Regions from separate parts of the Pantoea sp. X-Soil-YNGN-844 genome, predicted to be linked through region 1. Evidence: predicted binding sites of a transcription regulator. Region 1 holds the regulator's gene; each other region holds the start of a gene.
What was found. The regulator PurR, encoded in region 1, represses purine synthesis genes. The targets are predictions, from matches to a motif close to CANGCAAACGTTTGCNTG.

Region 1 (5,855 bases):
GCGCGGGACGCTTTCCTCTTCTGACCCAGTTCCCTGCTCGTTAAGCTTATTCGTTGCTGTGAGATTCAATATGATTTGGCATTCGCAGCGTTTGCATGACAGAGCACTACCGCGCCACCCGTAATCCGCCCTCAACACCGCGACTGAACACAATCTGCCACAGCTGAATATCCCGCGCGCGGAAGGCGCCGGCACAGGCATTGAGATAATAGGAGAACATCCGCTTAAAGCGTTCGCCATAGTTATCGGCCAGCTCCGGCCAGGCCTGCATAAAGCGCTCATGCCAGGCCATCAGCGTTTTGTCGTAATCGGCCCCAAAGTTATGCCAGTCTTCCAGAATAAAATGCGGCTCGCTGGCATCCGCCACGTGACGCACTGAAGGCAGGCAGCCGTTGGGGAAGATATATTTGTCGATCCAGGGATCGACGCTCATATCGGTTTTAATCGCGCCAATGGTGTGAAGCAGAAAAATTCCGTCAGGCTTTAAATTACGATCGACCACATCAAAATAGGTGGCGTAATTCTTCGGCCCGACATGCTCGAACATGCCTACTGAAACGATGCGATCAAACTGCTCATTCAGATCGCGATAATCCTGCAACAGAATCGTGACGTCTAATCCGCTACAGCGCTGCTGCGCCAGTTTCTGTTGTTCGGCGGAAATCGTCACGCCATGCACGTTGACGCCATAATGACGTGCGGCAAATTCCGCGAGTCCGCCCCAGCCACAGCCGATATCCAGCAGAGACATTCCGGGCTCCAGCGCTAATTTACGGCAAATCATATCCAGCTTGGCTTCCTGCGCCGTCGCCAGGGTTGTGGCCTCTTTCCAGTAGCCACAGGAATATTGCATATAGGGGTCGAGCATCAGTGAAAAGAGATCGTTACCCAGGTCGTAATGCTCTTTACCGACAATCCAGGCCCGCTTTTTTGACTGCAGATTGGTTAAGCGGGCAGCGGCAATGCGCAGCGTATCTTTAAAGTGATGCGGGAGTTGCTGATCGAGTTTATGTTTCAGCACCTGATGGAAGAAAATATCCAGCCGATCGCACTCCCACCATCCATCCATATAGCTCTCACCGAGCCCAAGCGATCCCTCCTGCAGAACACGCTTAAAAAAGCCGGGATGATTAATATGAATATCCCAGGGGCGTGAACCATTAATTTCAATATCCGCTTTTTCCAGCATTTCGTGGACGATGCGATACCAATGGTTTTCCTCAGGGCTCACTGCTTCTGCATAAGATGAACTCATAGCTTTTCCACCACCTGTCCAATCTGAACCTGAACAAAGAGTAGTCAATTTCGTCAGGCATTGAGAAACGGCACGGATGACTCCGCACACCGGTTGACTGTGTGATACAGAGGACTGGAATAGCCTGCAGCAGGTCGGTCAGGGTAAGAATAACGCGCGCGAATACCGTCCCGGCAACAGGGTGCCAATCAGATTATTACGTTATTATATTGTTGATTTATTACAGATTTGTTGACCCGGATGAGTATATTCTCACGCGGGTCAATATTCAATGACTTATTGTTAGGAGGCTAACGAAAAAGTCAGTGTGTCAGTGATTATCCTGGCAGGCAGGTTGCGCGGAGGCAACAACAGTTTGTGCGCTTGCGGTACGCTGTGTGGCGTAACCCACCAGCGCCAGCAGAATCGTCACCGTCATCATCAGCGTAGTGGTAAACAGTGCATGCGTTAATCCGGCAGAGACTGCCAGGCTTGCAGCGAAGCAGAGTCCTAGCTGTAAGGTGTTCTGCAATGCGGCCGCTTTACCGGTGGCATGCGGGAAGGGCGTCAGTGCACTGGAAACCACTATTGGATAAATCGCGCCGTTAGCCAGCGCCATCCCACAGAACGGCACCATCAGGCTCACCAGCGTGCTGCTGCCAGCAAGCGCAACAGCAAACAGCGCCAGAATGCTCAGGCTGTAGACGGCCAGCAGCCAGGGCAGCAACTGTGCGCCGTTAAAGCGGTTGAGCAGGGTGCGACAGCCGAAGCCGCCAATTAAAAAGGCGAGCGTCTGGGGCACATAACTCAGACCGATATCAGCGGGCGACAGACCCAGATCCGCCAGAATAAAGGGCGATCCGGTCAGCCAGGCAAAGAAGCTGGCGGAGCAGGCGGAGTAGATCAGCACGTTGCCGCTGTAGACTCGTGATTTAAGCAGCGTGAAAAAGCCCGGCTGCGCACCTTTTTCTCCCGCAGCCTTGCGCACGGTGGGCAGACGCAGCGTGGTCAGAATCAACGCCACCGCAATCAGGGTCAGCACCAGGAAAATCGAACGCCAGTGGAAATGGCCGATGAGCCAGGCACCCAGCAACGGTGCCAGCGCCGGCGAGAGCGCAACCAGCGGCATAATCGTGGCAAAGACTTTGTTGGCGCGCGCGGCAGGATAGCGATCCACCACCAGCGCCTGCCAGCTCACGGCCGCAGCACAGACGCCAATCGCCTGCACAAAGCGCAGCGCCAGCATCAGAGTGATATCATTCACCCACAGCATGCCCGCACAGCCGACGCCAAACATGGCCAGTCCGGCCAGCAGCACCGGTTTGCGGCCAATGCGATCGGAAAGCGGTCCCCAGAAGAGCTGACCACAGGCGAAGCCCGCCAGGAAGAGACTCATACTGGCGCTGATCAGGCCCGGCGAGGTATTAAACGTTTGCTGCATCGCACCAAAGGCGGGCAGATACATGTCAGTGGCTAAAAAGCCGAGCATGCTCAGCAGGGCAAGATAGGGCATAAATCCTTTATTCGACAGCATCTCATTCTCATTTTTGCAGGATAAACGCGGCAGAGTGTAAAAGGTGCGTTTGCCGCTGTGAAACGGTAATATTTGCCGGTTGCTGTTAAAATTTTTGAAGGCAGATTATGTGGTCAGAATATGCATTAGAGGTCGTTGACGCGGTTGCCCGCGGGGGCAGTTTCAGCGCCGCCGCGCAGGAGTTACATCGGGTGCCCTCTGCTATCAGCTACACGGTGCGTCAGCTGGAGAACTGGCTGGCAGTGCCACTGTTCGAACGCCAGCATCGCGAAGTAGTGCTGACGCCAGCAGGCGAACATTTTGTCCGGGAAGGGCGCAGCGTCATCAAAAAAATGCTTGCCACCCGGCGGCAGTGTCAGCAACTGGCCAACGGCTGGCGGGGGCAGCTCAGCATTGCCGTTGACCGTATCGCAAAACCTCAGCGCACCCGGCAGCTGGTTAAAGACTTCTATCGCCACTTTCCCGATATGGAACTGATCATCAGCTATGAAGTTTTTAACGGCGTCTGGGATGCGCTGGCCGACGGTCGGGTGGAAGTTGCGATTGGGGCCACTCAGGCGATTCCGGTAGGCGGACGGTTTGCATTTCGCGATATGGGTATGCTCAACTGGCGTTGCGTGGTCGCGCCCGAGCATCCTCTGACGCAGGCGAGCCAGATCGATGATGATACGCTGCGTAGCTGGCCGTCACTGGTGCTGGAAGATACATCACGCGCACTGCCGCGTCGTATGACATGGACGCTGGATAACCAGCGCAGGCTGGTGGTGCCGGAGTGGCAAACCGGACTGGAATGCGTGCAGGCAGGCTTATGTGTGGCGATGGTGCCGGGTCATCTGGCCAGACCACTGCTCGACAGCGGCGAGCTGGTCGAACTGACGCTGCCGGTGGCATTTCCGGATAGCCCCTGTTGCGTCAGCTGGGCTGAGGATCGCGCATCACCGGCGACAGGCTGGTTGCTCAGCTATCTGGGTGATGCGCAAACTCTTAATCAGGAGTGGTTAAGCGAGCATTAACGGCGATAGTCGCGGAACGGGCCATCGGCCACGGAACGGCGCTCAATCAGCGTGGGATGGACCTCAATCGTTTGTGACACTTCGCGCTTACTGGTAATGCGGTCCAGAAGCATTTCCAGCGCTTTCTCACCCAACTGGGCTTTAGGCTGATGCACTGTGGTCAGGGCCGGTGCGAAATAACGGGCGTTGCGCACATTGTCATAGCCGATCACCGAAATATCCTGTGGGACGCGCAAACCCATCTCGTCGGCGGCGCAAATCGCGCCCATCGCCATGATGTCACCGCCACAGAACACCGCCGTCGGACGCTGCTTCTGCGACAGGATCTGCTGCATCGCCTGATAGCCCGATTCCGGCTCAAAGTCACCCTGTACAATCCACTCGGCACGCGGCTGAATACCCGCTTCTTCCAGTGCCTTCAGGAAACCGGCATGGCGTCCGCCGCCGGTGTTACGCTCCATCTGACCGGGGATAGCACCAATATCACGGTGTCCGCGTTCAATCAGATAACGTCCCGCCAGATAGCCGCCCTGGAAGGCGTTATCGAGAACCGTATCGGTAAAGTCGGCGCGCGATTCACCCCAGTCCATCACCACCATCGGGATATTGCGGTTCTCTTCCAGCATCTGCAGCAGATCGTCCGGATACTCAGAGCACATCACCAGCAGGCCATCGACGCGCTTCTGCGCCATCATGCTGAGGTAGGCGCGCTGTTTTTGCAGGTCGTTATGCGCATTACCCAGAATCAGCGTATAGCCTTTATCAAAACAGTGGTTTTCAACCGCTTCAATAATTTCAGCGAAATAGGGCGCTTCGCTGGAGGTGGCAAGCAGGCCCAACGTTTTGGTGTGGTTTACTTTCAGGCTGCGCGCCACCGCACTTGGCGAGTAGTGCAGTTCCTTAATTGCCTGCCAGACCGCCTCGCGTGTCTCTTCAGCGACAAAGCGTGTTTTATTGATGACGTGCGAAACGGTGGTCGTTGAGACGCCAGCGCGTTTCGCCACATCTTTAATTGTTGCCATGAAAATCGGACTCCAGTGCTTACCTAACTCTATGATAAGCGTAATGTTAAACGTTTGCGTCTGCTCAGGGTTTTTTCCGCAAAAATGCGGCTTTTCTGGCCGGTAAACAGGCGACTGGCGGAGAAAAAACGCCTGAAAAGATGCGCAAACGGAATCAGGGATGCGCGCGTTGCGCAACAAAGGCGGGATTCTAACAAGGCTGAACGGATAAAACGAGATTTTTACCGGACCCTGTGGGAAAATGCCATATCCCTGCAAAGTGTGTGACTAAGGAGCAAGCAATGAGTACCGATTTGAAACTGGCTTTGATGACCACTATCGGCTGTCTGCTGATGATTGTGGCCTTTAGTTTTACTGCCATTCTGCACTAATAAAAAAGCCGGGATTATCCCGGCTTCTTTCGGACTATACTGCTGCTCAGCGAATGGTTTTCGGCGTCATCACCCGACGGGCACCAATATAGTGGCGCTGCCAGTAATCTTCCCCTAATGCACTGATCTGAATATCTTTGCCGGTACGCGGCGACTGAATAAACTTGCCATCGCCCAGGTAAACGCCGACGTGGTCTGCCGTGCCGCGGCCATTAATACGGAAGAAGACCAGATCGCCTTTCTCCAGCGACTCACGCTTGATCGGCGCGGCGTCTCGCAGGTGATACATTTCATTAGCGGTACGCGGGATCTTAAACTTCACCAGGTCTTTATAGGCATACCAGACCAGACCGCTGCAATCGAAACCTGTATGTGGAGAAGTGCCGCCCCACTGATAGGGTTTACCCAACTGCCCCATCAGCTTGGTCATTGCGGTCTCACGCGCCTTCTGATAGCGCTGGCGGTGGGATTTGCTCATTTTAATCGTGCCTGGCTCGCGGGTGGTGACCTCAGCGGTTTTCAGCTGGCGCTGATGCCCATAGCGTTTCTTCTCTTTGTTTTTTTCTTTGCTTTTGCTGATACGGGCGGTTTTGAGCGAGGTCTTCTTAGCAGGCGTCTGTTTAGCAGTGAGTTCGACTTTTTTCTGTTTTTTCGTTTTAAGTTTTTGATCAGGGCTGAGAC
Region 2 (5,855 bases), 1.5 Mb from region 1:
CGGCTTCCTGTTTCAGCTGATGCTGCCTGCTGACGATGACATCACTGTCTTTGACCGCGCAGATGCACTGGCAGGCTGGGTTAACCATTTTCTGCTCGGCCTGGGCGTAACACAGCCTAAACTGGATAAGGTCACCGGCGAAACCGGCGAAGCAATCGACGATTTGCGCACTATCGCCCAGCTTGGTTACGAAGAAGATGAAGACCAGGAAGAGCTGGAGCAGTCGCTGGAAGAGGTGATCGAATATGTGCGTGTCGCCGCACTGCTGTGCCACGATACGTTTACCCGTCCCCAGCCCACCGCGCCAGAAGTGCAAAAACCGACGCTACACTAATTTCAGGTCAACGCGTTTAACCGGTCAGTTTACAGGGAGTGCAGAGATGATTTCACTGGAACGATACCTGCAGCGTCGTCAGGCGCTGCTGGCAAAGATGGCGCCTGGCAGCGCAGCGCTGATTTTTGCTGCGCCAGAAGTGACACGCAGTAATGACACGGAATACCCGTTTCGTCAGAGCAGCGACTTCAGCTATTTCACCGGCTTTAACGAGCCGCAGGCACTGCTGGTACTGATCAAAAGCGACGAAAATCATAATCACAGCGTGCTGTTTAACCGCGTGCGTGACCCGGCAGCAGAAGTCTGGTCTGGTCGTCGGCTGGGTCAGGAAGCGGCTCCCGAAAAACTGGGCGTCGACCGTGCCTTACCCTGGAGCGATATCGGCGAACAGCTGCACCTGCTGCTGAATGGCCTTGACGTCATTTACCATGCGCAGGGCGAATATGCCCATGCGGATACGCTGGTGTTCAGCGCGCTGGACAAGCTGCGTCGCGGTTTCCGTCAGAATCTCAATGCCCCCGCTACCGTTACTGACTGGCGACCGTGGGTGCATGAAATGCGCCTGTTCAAAGATGCAGAGGAGATTGCGCTGTTACGTCGCGCCGGGGAAATCAGCGCACTGGCGCATACCCGTGCCATGCAAACCTGCAAGCCTGGCCTGTTCGAGTACCAGCTTGAAGGGGAAATTCATCATGAGTTTACCCGCCACGGGGCGCGTTATCCCTCCTACAACACCATTGTGGGATCCGGAGAGAACGGCTGCATTCTGCACTACACCGAAAACGAAAGTGAAATGCGCGACGGCGATCTGGTGCTTATCGATGCAGGCTGTGAATTCTATGGCTATGCGGGCGATATAACCCGCACCTTCCCGGTTAACGGCAAATTCAGCCCGGCGCAGCGCGCGATTTACGACATTGTGCTGGCTTCGCTGAACCGATCGCTTGAGCTGTTCCGCCCTGGCGTCAGCATTCGTGAAGTGAATGATGAAGTGGTGCGAATCATGATTACCGGTCTGGTTGAACTGGGCATTCTTGAAGGCGACGTTGATACCCTGCTTGCCGAAGAGGCGCATCGCCGGTTCTTTATGCACGGCCTGAGCCACTGGCTGGGGCTGGATGTGCACGATGTCGGTCACTACGGGACCCCCAGCCGCGACCGGATTCTGGAGCCGGGCATGGTGTTAACCATTGAGCCGGGCCTTTATATCGCCCCGGATGCGGACGTGCCCGCACAGTATCGTGGCATCGGTATCCGAATCGAAGATGACATTGTCATTACGGAAGATGGCATTGAGAATCTCACTGACAGCGTGGTGAAAGAGGCCGATGAGATTGAAGCACTAATGGCGGCGGCAAAACAGGCATGACGATTCTGATTGCCGGAGGCGGCATGACCGGGGCGACGCTGGCGCTGGCGATCTCCCATATTACCCAGGGCACACTGCCGGTGACGCTGATTGAAAGCAGTGAGCCTGGCAGTCGGGCGCATCCTGGTTTCGATGGCCGCGCGATTGCGCTCTCTGCCGGCACCTGCCAGCAGCTGGCGGACATCAATCTGTGGCAGCGCATCGCCAGTTGTGCCACCCCGATTACCGATATCCATGTTTCCGACCGCGGGCACGCCGGCTTTGTGTCGCTGGCAGCGGCTGATTACGCTATTCCGGCGCTGGGACAGGTGGTCGAACTGTTTGACGTCGGTCAGCGGCTGTTTGCTGAACTGAAAAAAGCGCCAGGCGTGACGCTGCGCTGTCCGGCGCGCGTCACGCATGCCCAACGCAGCGAGCAGCAGGTAGAGGTGGCGCTGGACAGTGGCGAGCAACTGAGCGGCAAACTGCTGGTGGCGGCGGATGGCACGCGCTCTGCGCTGGCCGCCTCGTGCGGTATTCAGTGGCAGCGGGACGACTATCAGCAGCTCGCCGTGATTGCCAATGTCACCACTGCGTTGCCTCATCAGGGCCGGGCATTCGAGCGTTTCACCGAGCATGGCCCGCTGGCGTTGCTGCCGATGTCCGGCAACCGTCTGTCACTGGTCTGGTGTCATCCGCTGTCGGAGCGTCAAAAGATTCAGGAGTGGAGCGAGGCCGAATTCCTTAGCCATTTGCAGCGTGCCTTTGGCTGGCGCCTGGGCAAATTCACCCACACCGGTCAGCGTGAATACTACCCGCTGGCACTCCACCGGGCGATCTCGCCCGTGACCCACCGCGTGGCGGTGGTGGGCAATGCAGCGCAGACGCTGCATCCGATTGCTGGTCAGGGCTTCAATCTTGGCCTGCGGGATGTGATGTCGCTGGCCGAAACCCTGGCCGCCGCCCATCGCCAGCAGCAGGACCCCGGCAGCTATACGGTGCTGAACCATTACCAGCAGCGTCGTCAGCCCGACCGCGCCGCGACCATCGGTATTACCGACGGGCTGGTTCGTGTCTTTGCGAATCGCTATGGCCCGATGGTGGCCGGTCGCAACCTGGGTCTGCTGGCGATGGATCATCTGCCGTGGCTACGAAATCAACTGGCTGAGCGTACGCTTGGCTGGGTTAAGCGTTAATAAAGAGGCTCAGATGCAAACTTTTGATGTGGTGATTGCCGGTGGCGGTATGGTGGGGCTGGCAGTGGCCTGCGGCTTGCAGGGCAGCGGACTGCGCATCGCCGTGCTGGAAAAATCGCCGGAGCCACCGCTGGCGCTGAGTGCGTCTCCGTCCATTCGCGTATCGGCAATCAACGCTGCCAGCGAACGGCTGCTGCAGAAGCTGGATGTCTGGTCGACCATTCTCTCGCTGCGCTGCCGCGCATATCACGGCATGGAAGTGTGGGATAAGGACAGTTTCGGCACCATCGCCTTTGATGATGAGCAGCAGGGCCTGTCGCATCTGGGCCATATCATCGAAAATCCGGTGATTCATAACGCGCTCTGGCAACGCGCCAGCGCCTGCAGTGACGTAACGTTGATGGCACCCTCGCAGTTACAGCAGGTGGCGTTTGGCGACAATGAAGCCTTTATTACCCTGCAGGATGGCAGCATGTTAAGCGCGCGATTAATGATTGCCGCTGACGGGGCTAACTCCTGGCTGCGTAATAAAGCCGATATTCCGCTGACCTTCTGGGATTACGATCACCATGCGTTAGTGGCTAACGTCCGCACTGAGAAGCCGCACGACGCGGTGGCGCGCCAGGTGTTCCACGGCGACGGCATTCTGGCTTTCCTGCCGATGCAGGATCCCCATCTGAGCTCCATCGTCTGGTCGCTCTCGCCGCAGGAAGCGAGTCGTCTGGAAACCATGCCGGAAGCGCTGTTCAATCAGCAGCTCTCGGTGGCGTTTGATATGCGCCTTGGCCTGTGCCAGCTCGAGAGCGAGCGTAAGTCGTTCCCGCTGGTGGCGCGCTATGCCCGCAACTTTGCGGCACACCGTCTGGCGCTGGTGGGCGATGCGGCCCACACCATTCATCCACTGGCGGGTCAGGGCGTTAACCTTGGCTTTATGGATGCCGCCGAATTGATTGGTGAAATTCGCCGTCTGCATCAACAGGGTAAAGATATTGGTCAGCACCTTTATCTGCGTCGCTACGAGCGCAGCCGTAAGCACAGTGCTGCCATGATGCTGGCGGGAATGCAGGGCTTCCGTGAAATGTTCGCCGGTAATAATCCGGCAAAAAAACTGCTGCGCGATGTCGGTCTGAAACTGGCCGATCGCCTGCCGGGTGTCAAACCGGTGATGCTGAAGCAGGCGATGGGCCTGAATGATTTACCCGCATGGCTACGCTAAATCCACACCTTCTGATAAGCCAGCATCTGCTGGCTTTTTTTATACCTGACCCCCTCTGCACCACCAAAAGGCAACGCTGCACCATCAGGGATCTTCGTTTGATTTATTCTAATTTTGCGACTGAATTCGCATTACTTTTTCTCACTCATCTCCTGGCAGAGTGCGGAATTTTTTTAACATCCTGAATGCCATCCCGCATAAATTTGCTGCGTATATTTAAAAACTCTGCATTTATTGCGCGATTAATCACAAAATTGCAGTTTTTTATCCTGTGGTCAGCTGTTCCTGGTTAGGCTGTGCATCTGCTTTCGACCCCGGTTTGCTTATGGTTAATCGTCAGATTCGGTGGTAACGTCAGCCGTAAGAGAACGTTTGCGTCGGCACTGAATTCCGGCGCACTTTTGCACTCAAACGCTTCTGCACAGGATGGTTATGACTCAGCAAACACCTCTGTTTGAACAGCATCAGGCCTGCGGTGCCCGCATGGTGGATTTTCATGGCTGGATGATGCCGCTGCACTATGGTTCCCAGATGGATGAACATCATGTGGTGCGCAGCGACGCCGGTATGTTTGATGTCTCTCACATGACCATTGTTGACCTGACAGGTCCGCGTACCCGCGAATTCCTGCGCTACCTGCTGGCAAATGATGTGGCAAAACTGACGCAGCCGGGCAAAGCGCTCTACACCGGCATGCTGAATGCTTCAGGTGGCGTCATTGATGATTTGATTGTTTACTTTATGAGCGAAACGTTCTTCAGGCTGGTGGTGAACTCCGCGACCCGTGAGAAGGACCTCGCCTGGATTACCCAACACGCAGAGGGCTATGGCATTACGCTCACCGAACGTGATGACCTGGCGCTGATTGCCGTGCAGGGGCCGCAGGCGCAGCAGAAAGCGCAGACCCTGTTCAGCGAAGAGCAGCGTCAGGCCGTCGCAGGCATAAAGCCGTTTTTCGGTGTGCAGTCAGGTGACCTGTTTATCGCTACCACCGGCTACACCGGCGAAGCGGGCTATGAAATTGCGATGCCCGCAGAAGAAGCGGCCGATTTCTGGCAGCGTCTGCTGGCCGCTGGTGTAAAACCGGCTGGCCTTGGCGCACGCGATACGCTGCGTCTGGAGGCGGGTATGAATCTTTATGGTCAGGAGATGGATGAAGGCGTGTCACCGCTGGCCGCCAACATGGGCTGGACCGTCTGCTGGGAACCCGCCGATCGCGATTTCATCGGCCGGGAAGCGCTGGAACTGCAGCGTGAACGTGGCACCGAAAAACTGGTGGGGCTGATCCTCACAGAAAAAGGGGTGCTGCGTAACGGCCAGCCGGTGCGTTTCACCGATGACCAGGGGCAGTTGCAGGAAGGCATCATCACCAGTGGTTCTTTCTCGCCGACGCTGGGTTACAGCATCGCCCTGGCGCGTGTTCCAGCCTCTATTGGCAGCACTGCCATCGTTGAGATCCGTAACCGCCAGATGCCGGTTCAGGTTACCCGTCCCGTTTTTGTCCGCGCCGGTAAACCGGTCGCCCAGTAAATTTTATTCAGGAGAAATGGCCAATGAGCAATGTGCCGAATACGTTGAAGTACCGCGACAGCCACGAATGGGTGCGCAAAGAAGCCGATGGCAGCTACACGGTGGGGATTACGGAACATGCGCAGGAGTTACTGGGCGACATGGTATTTGTTGATCTGCCTGAAGTGGGCGCGACGTTTGCTGCCGGTGAAGAGTGCGCGGTTGCTGAATCCGTTAAAGCGGCTTCAGACA
Region 3 (5,855 bases), 1.0 Mb from region 1:
GTTGTTAACTTTTGGTGCGTCAAATGCACGAAGAGTGATCCGAGGCGCGCTTATGCACTAAATGAGTGCGCCAGCGGAACTTTATGCACCCTGCCAGCGCATAAAGAGATCTTCCGGTAATTCGATATCGAACTGATCGATTACCCGATTCACGGTCTGGTCGATGAGCTGATCGATGGTTTCAGGCCGATGATAAAACGCCGGCACGGGCGGCATGATAATGGCACCCAGTTCAGCCGCGGTGGTCATCATCCGCAGGTGGCCAACATGCAGCGGGGTTTCGCGTACGCACAACACCAGCTTACGCTGCTCCTTTAATACCACATCAGCCGCACGGGTCAGCAATGAGTCACTGTAGCTGTGCACAATGCCTGAAAGCGTTTTCATTGAGCAGGGTAAAATCGCCATGCCCAGCGTTTTGAACGATCCCGACGAGATATTTGCTGCAATATCGCGCACGTCATGCACCACATCGGCCAGCGCCTGCACGTCACGCAGCGAATAGTCGCTCTCCAGCCCCAGCGTCTGACGTGCCGCCTGGCTCATGACCAGATGCGTTTCTACCTCTTCCACCTGCTGCAACACCTGCAGCATGCGCACGCCATAGATCACCCCGCTTGCGCCAGAGATGCCAATGATGAGTCGTTTCATATTCCAACCTTATGTCAGCCAATGCGCCATCATACGCGGCCAGCGGGTTTCTGAAAACAAACAGGGCGGGATTGCTCCCGCCCTGCTTTATGCTGCCCGACTATGGATGGGTATCAGCCTTCGTTGTGCAGCTCAAGGTTTTCGACTTCGTTCTGGCGCTGAAGCGCTTTGGCATCATCATTACGCAGCGACTCCAGATACTCCAGATACTGCTGGTCAACATCTTTCGTCACGTAAATACCGTTGAACACCGAGCACTCAAATTGTGCAATGTCCGGGTTCTCTTCACGCACCGCTTCAATCAGATCGTCGAGATCCTGGAAAATCAATGCATCGGCTTTAATCAGCTGGCGAATCTCTTCCACTTCGCGGCCGTGCGCAATCAGTTCCGTGGCGCTCGGCATATCGATGCCGTAGACGTTAGGGAAACGAATTTCCGGTGCCGCTGAGGCCAGGTAAACGCGTTTTGCACCTGCTTCACGCGCCATCTCAATAATCTGCTCTGAAGTCGTACCGCGCACGATAGAGTCATCCACCAGCAGCACGTTTTTATCACGGAATTCAGCGCGGTTCGCGTTGAGCTTGCGGCGTACTGCGCTGCGACGTAACTGCTGTCCCGGCATGATAAAGGTACGGCCAACGTAGCGGTTTTTCACGAAGCCCTGACGATAAGGCTTGTCGAGAATACGGGCGATTTCCAGCGCGATATCGGTTGAGGTTTCCGGAATCGGAATCACAACATCGATATCGAGATCTTCCCACTCGCGGGCAATTTTCTCGCCCAGCTTAGTACCCATGCGGACACGAGCGCTGTAGACCGAAATCTTGTCCAGGAAGGAATCCGGACGCGCAAAGTAGACATACTCGAACAGGCACGGATTGCTTTTCGGGTTTTCAGCACACTGGCGGGTCGAAAGCTGGCCGGCTTCAGTGACATAAACCGCTTCACCCGGTGCAACGTCACGGATGAACTCAAAGCCCAGCGTATCCAGCGCGACACTCTCGGAGGCGACCATATATTCGGTGCGGCCATCGGCGATAACGCGCTTGCCCAGCACCAGCGGACGGATGCCGTTAGGGTCGCGGAAGGCCACCATGCCGTGGCCGATAATCATCGCTACGACGGCGTAGGCACCGCGAACCTGCTGATGTACCGCAGCCACCGCAGCAAAAATGTTGTCAGCTTCCAGCGGATCGTTTTGAAAACGATCTAACTCCTGCGCAAAAATGTTCAGCAGGATTTCAGAATCTGAGGTGGTATTAACGTGACGGCGACCCTTTTCGAACAGGTGCTTACGCAGCACATGGGCGTTGGTCAGGTTACCGTTGTGCGCCAGGGTGATGCCATACGGGGAGTTTACGTAGAATGGCTGCGCTTCAGAGGCACTGGAGCTGCCCGCGGTGGGATAACGCGCGTGACCGATCCCCATATTGCCCTGCAGTCGCTGCATGTGGCGTGCTTCGAAAACGTCGCTGACCAGGCCGTTTGCCTTTCGCAGGCGAAAACATTTCAGCGCATCGATAGTACAAATGCCTGCGGCATCCTGCCCGCGGTGCTGGAGCACCGTTAACGCGTCATAGATCGACTGGTTGACCGGCATGAAACCGGTGATACCGACAATACCGCACATGTTGTCATTTCCTCATTTAGCCGCACACCCGGTCACATCACCGGGGTAAAAAACTCGACGTGCTTTTCAGGTAATCAAAGAACCACCTGATGATATAACTGAACTCGGGAATGAGTTGAGACTGTTGCCAGTCCGGACTTTTAGAAAAGCCAGTGAATGTATCAAGGAAGAACAGCAAAGCGGCTACGATCAGCACACCACGCAACGCCCCGAAACAGACGCCCAACACCCGGTCGGTTCCCGACAGGCCGGTTTTTTCCACCAGCGTGCCGATAACGTAGTTCACAATGGCGCCCACAATCAGGGTCGCCACAAACAGCACACCGATGGCGATACCGTTACGAACCAGTTCGTCGTCAAAACCTGTAAACCAGACTGCAAGGTAGGCGTAGTAATGACTGGCGACAAAAAACGCGCATCCCCAGGTAACGAGAGATAAGGCTTCCCGGACAAACCCACGAACCAGGCTGACCAGAGCCGAAAAACCAACTACCGCAATAATGACGTAATCAATCCAGATCATGAACTCTTCCAGCGCCAGTGCAATTGCACCCCTGCATCCAGTTCGGGGCGCATTCTAACAGAAAAAGAAAACGTTTGCGTAGCGGTTTTCTTTTTCTGCATCCATAAAAAAGGCGATGAAAAAAACCGCAATCGCCCGGATGATTCTCAACCGGACAGGCCGTTGAAAATCGTCACTATTCTTCGTGGCAGCGCGCGTTAAGCGCGCTGCCTGCCCGGTAAAAGACGCAGCCTGTTACTGCTATCGGCAGCGCCAATCACCGCGCTAACGGGCGCTGTAGGGTTTTACGACACCGCCCAGTCCTGAGATGTTTTTCAGTTCACCCACTGCACTCTGCATTTTAGCTTTCGAGGCATCAGGGCCAACGTAGATACGGGTAATCTGGCCCTGAACCGGCGTTGACGGCACGGTAAAGGCGCGATAACCCGACAGCCGCAACTGCGCGACAATCTCATTTACTTTGCTGGCGTTCTTCAGCGCACCTAACTGCACCACATAAGCCTGCCCCGCCGGAGCCGTGGTCTCTGCCGCTTTTGGCGCTTCTTCCTGCTTCGGCTGCTCAACCGCTTTAGGTTGCTCAACCGGCTTCGGTTTGGGCTGCTCAACGATTTTTGGCTTCTGCTGTTCAACCGGCTTCTGCTTAGGCTGCTCGATGGCCTTCGGTTTCTGCTGCTCTGCCACTTTCGGCTTCGTCACCGTCTGCGCAGGCACAGACTGATGAACCGGCGGCGGCGAGACCACGACCGGATCGCTCTCTTCATCCGGCTGCGTCCGCCCCTGCTCCGCCGTGGCGTTGGTTTTACCATTGCCATTGCTGCTATTGACGGCGCTGCCTGCGCCTTCCGGCGGCTGAGCCGGCAGCGACTGGGTTACCGGCGGCACCATTTCGCTGTCCTGCTGATCGTCAGGTTTCGGCACCAGCGGAATGGCGGCGAACTCCTCTTTGTAATGCTTTTTCTGACCATCCAGCAGCCCTGGCAGCACAATCACGCCAACGGCGACCAGAATAACGGTGCCGACTAAACGGTTCTGAAACTTACTAGCCACGTCCTTTCTCCGTTTCAATCGATTCCATGACCTGTGCCACCGTGTGGAATGAACCACAGACCAGCACAGTGTCCTGCGGCACAGCCCGCTCGCGCGCCTGCTGCCAGGCGAGTTCAACTGAACCAAAGGCCTCGCCCTGCGGCAGCGCGTCCAGCAGCTGCTCTGCACTGGCACCGCGCGGACCGTCAAGCGGTGCACAGTACCAGGCATCAACCATTGGAGCCAATGCCGCGAGCGTTCCGGCGATATCTTTATCATGCAACATGCCCACGACGGCATGCACTTTGCCGCGTTTCGGCAGCGTCGCCAGACGCGACGCCAGATAGCCTGCCGCGTGCGGGTTATGAGCGACATCCAGAATCACGCGCGGTGATTCACTTATCGTCTGGAACCGCCCTGGCAACATCGCCAGCGGCAGGCTGGCGCGAATCTGCATCTCACTGACCTCAAGCCCTGAAACACGCAACGCCACCAGCGCGGTCGCCGCGTTAGGCAGCGGCACCTGAGGCAGCGGCAGATCGTTCAGCTCGCCCTGCGCATCACGCAGCGACCAGCTTTCGGCCTGGGCATGCCAGGACCAGTCGCGGTTGCGCTGTAACAGCTGAGCGCCTTTTTCCTGCGCGACCACAGCGATGCTGTGTGGCATATCGGGTTCACCGACTACTGCCGGTTTCCCTGCCCGGAACACACCCGCTTTCTCGCGCCCGATGCTTTCGCGATCCGGGCCCAGCCAGTCGGTGTGATCCAGCGCGATGCTGGTGACTACGGCGACATCGGCATCCACGATGTTGGTGGCATCCAGTCGTCCGCCGAGGCCGACTTCGAGGATCACGACATCCAGTTGCGCCTGGCGGAACAGATTCAGTGCGGAGAGCGTGCCGAATTCGAAGTAGGTCAGCGAAATATCAGCCCGTCCGGCTTCAATCTCCGCAAAGCTGGCGCAGTGCTGCGCTTCACCAAGCTCCTCGCCCTGAACCCGGACGCGTTCGGTATAACGCACCAGATGCGGCGAGCTGTAGACGCCAACGCGGTAGCCCGCAGCGATCAGCAGCGTTTCCAGAGTGCGACAGGTGGTGCCTTTGCCATTCGTACCGGCCACGGTAAAGACAAAAGGAGCGGGTTTCAGCAGGTCGAGACGAAGCGCTACCTGACGAATACGGTCCAGACCCAGTTCGATGGCCTGAGTATGCAGGTGCTCAAGATAATAAAGCCACGTGGCCAAAGGCGACGTGGCTTGAGGAAGGTGAAGATTGTCCATATGTCCCGTTTTGCTTATTTATACCTGGCAGACTGGTGCTGCGGTATACGGTGCATTGGTAAGAGGCGCGACAGGCGCGCCTCTCTATCTCCTGTCAGGCCTCGTTGCTTTCCGATTCAGTCGTCGCGGGAGCGGACGGTTCACCGTCATGCAGCGGTGCCGGCAGGTTCATCATTTTGGCCAGCAGGCTTGCCAGTTTGTAGCGCATTTCCGGGCGGCGGATGATCATATCAATCGCGCCCTTCTCAATCAGGAACTCACTGCGCTGGAAGCCCGGCGGCAGTTTTTCACGCACGGTCTGCTCGATGACGCGTGGGCCGGCAAAGCCGATGAGCGCTTTAGGCTCCGCGATGTTGAGGTCACCCAGCATGGCGAAACTGGCCGAAACACCGCCCATGGTCGGGTCAGTCAGCACGGAAATGTAGGGCAGACCGCGCTCGCGCATTTTGGCCAGTGCCGCACTGGTTTTCGCCATCTGCATCAGCGACTGCAGCGCTTCCTGCATACGGGCACCGCCACTGGCGGAGAAGCAGATCAGCGGACAGTTATCTTCCAGCGCCTGCTCAACTGCACGTACAAAACGTGCACCGACGACAGAGCCCATTGAACCGCCCATAAAGGCAAATTCAAAAGCTGCCGCAACCACCGGCATACTGTGCAGCTGACCTTTCATCACGATCAGCGCATCTTTCTCGCCGGTATCTTTCTGTGCGGCGACCAGACGATCTTTATACTTCTTGGAATC

Region 2: the regulator PurR is predicted to act here: its motif matches at 4,456-4,473, upstream of gcvT (glycine cleavage system aminomethyltransferase GcvT).
Region 3: the regulator PurR is predicted to act here: its motif matches at 2,869-2,886, upstream of cvpA (colicin V production protein).

What each region holds. Positions count from the first base shown of each region.
Region 1 covers NZ_AP036007.1:1,820,739-1,826,593, forward strand. The annotation lists gene cfa (cyclopropane fatty acyl phospholipid synthase) at 107-1,255, opposite strand; gene punC (purine nucleoside transporter PunC) at 1,566-2,768, opposite strand; gene punR (DNA-binding transcriptional activator PunR) at 2,876-3,781, shown strand; gene purR (HTH-type transcriptional repressor PurR) at 3,778-4,803, opposite strand; gene cydH (cytochrome bd-I oxidase subunit CydH) at 5,085-5,174, shown strand; gene AC6I8C_RS08480 (C40 family peptidase) at 5,221-5,855, opposite strand, start outside.
Region 2 covers NZ_AP036007.1:3,308,123-3,313,977, reverse strand. The annotation lists gene AC6I8C_RS15330 (YecA/YgfB family protein) at 1-334, shown strand, start outside; gene pepP (Xaa-Pro aminopeptidase) at 381-1,703, shown strand; gene ubiH (2-octaprenyl-6-methoxyphenyl hydroxylase) at 1,700-2,878, shown strand; gene ubiI (FAD-dependent 2-octaprenylphenol hydroxylase) at 2,892-4,094, shown strand; gene gcvT (glycine cleavage system aminomethyltransferase GcvT) at 4,527-5,624, shown strand; gene gcvH (glycine cleavage system protein GcvH) at 5,648-5,855, shown strand, end outside.
Region 3 covers NZ_AP036007.1:2,845,656-2,851,510, forward strand. The annotation lists gene AC6I8C_RS13145 (UbiX family flavin prenyltransferase) at 82-651, opposite strand; gene purF (amidophosphoribosyltransferase) at 765-2,282, opposite strand; gene cvpA (colicin V production protein) at 2,320-2,805, opposite strand; gene dedD (cell division protein DedD) at 3,070-3,852, opposite strand; gene folC (bifunctional tetrahydrofolate synthase/dihydrofolate synthase) at 3,845-5,110, opposite strand; gene accD (acetyl-CoA carboxylase, carboxyltransferase subunit beta) at 5,205-5,855, opposite strand, start outside.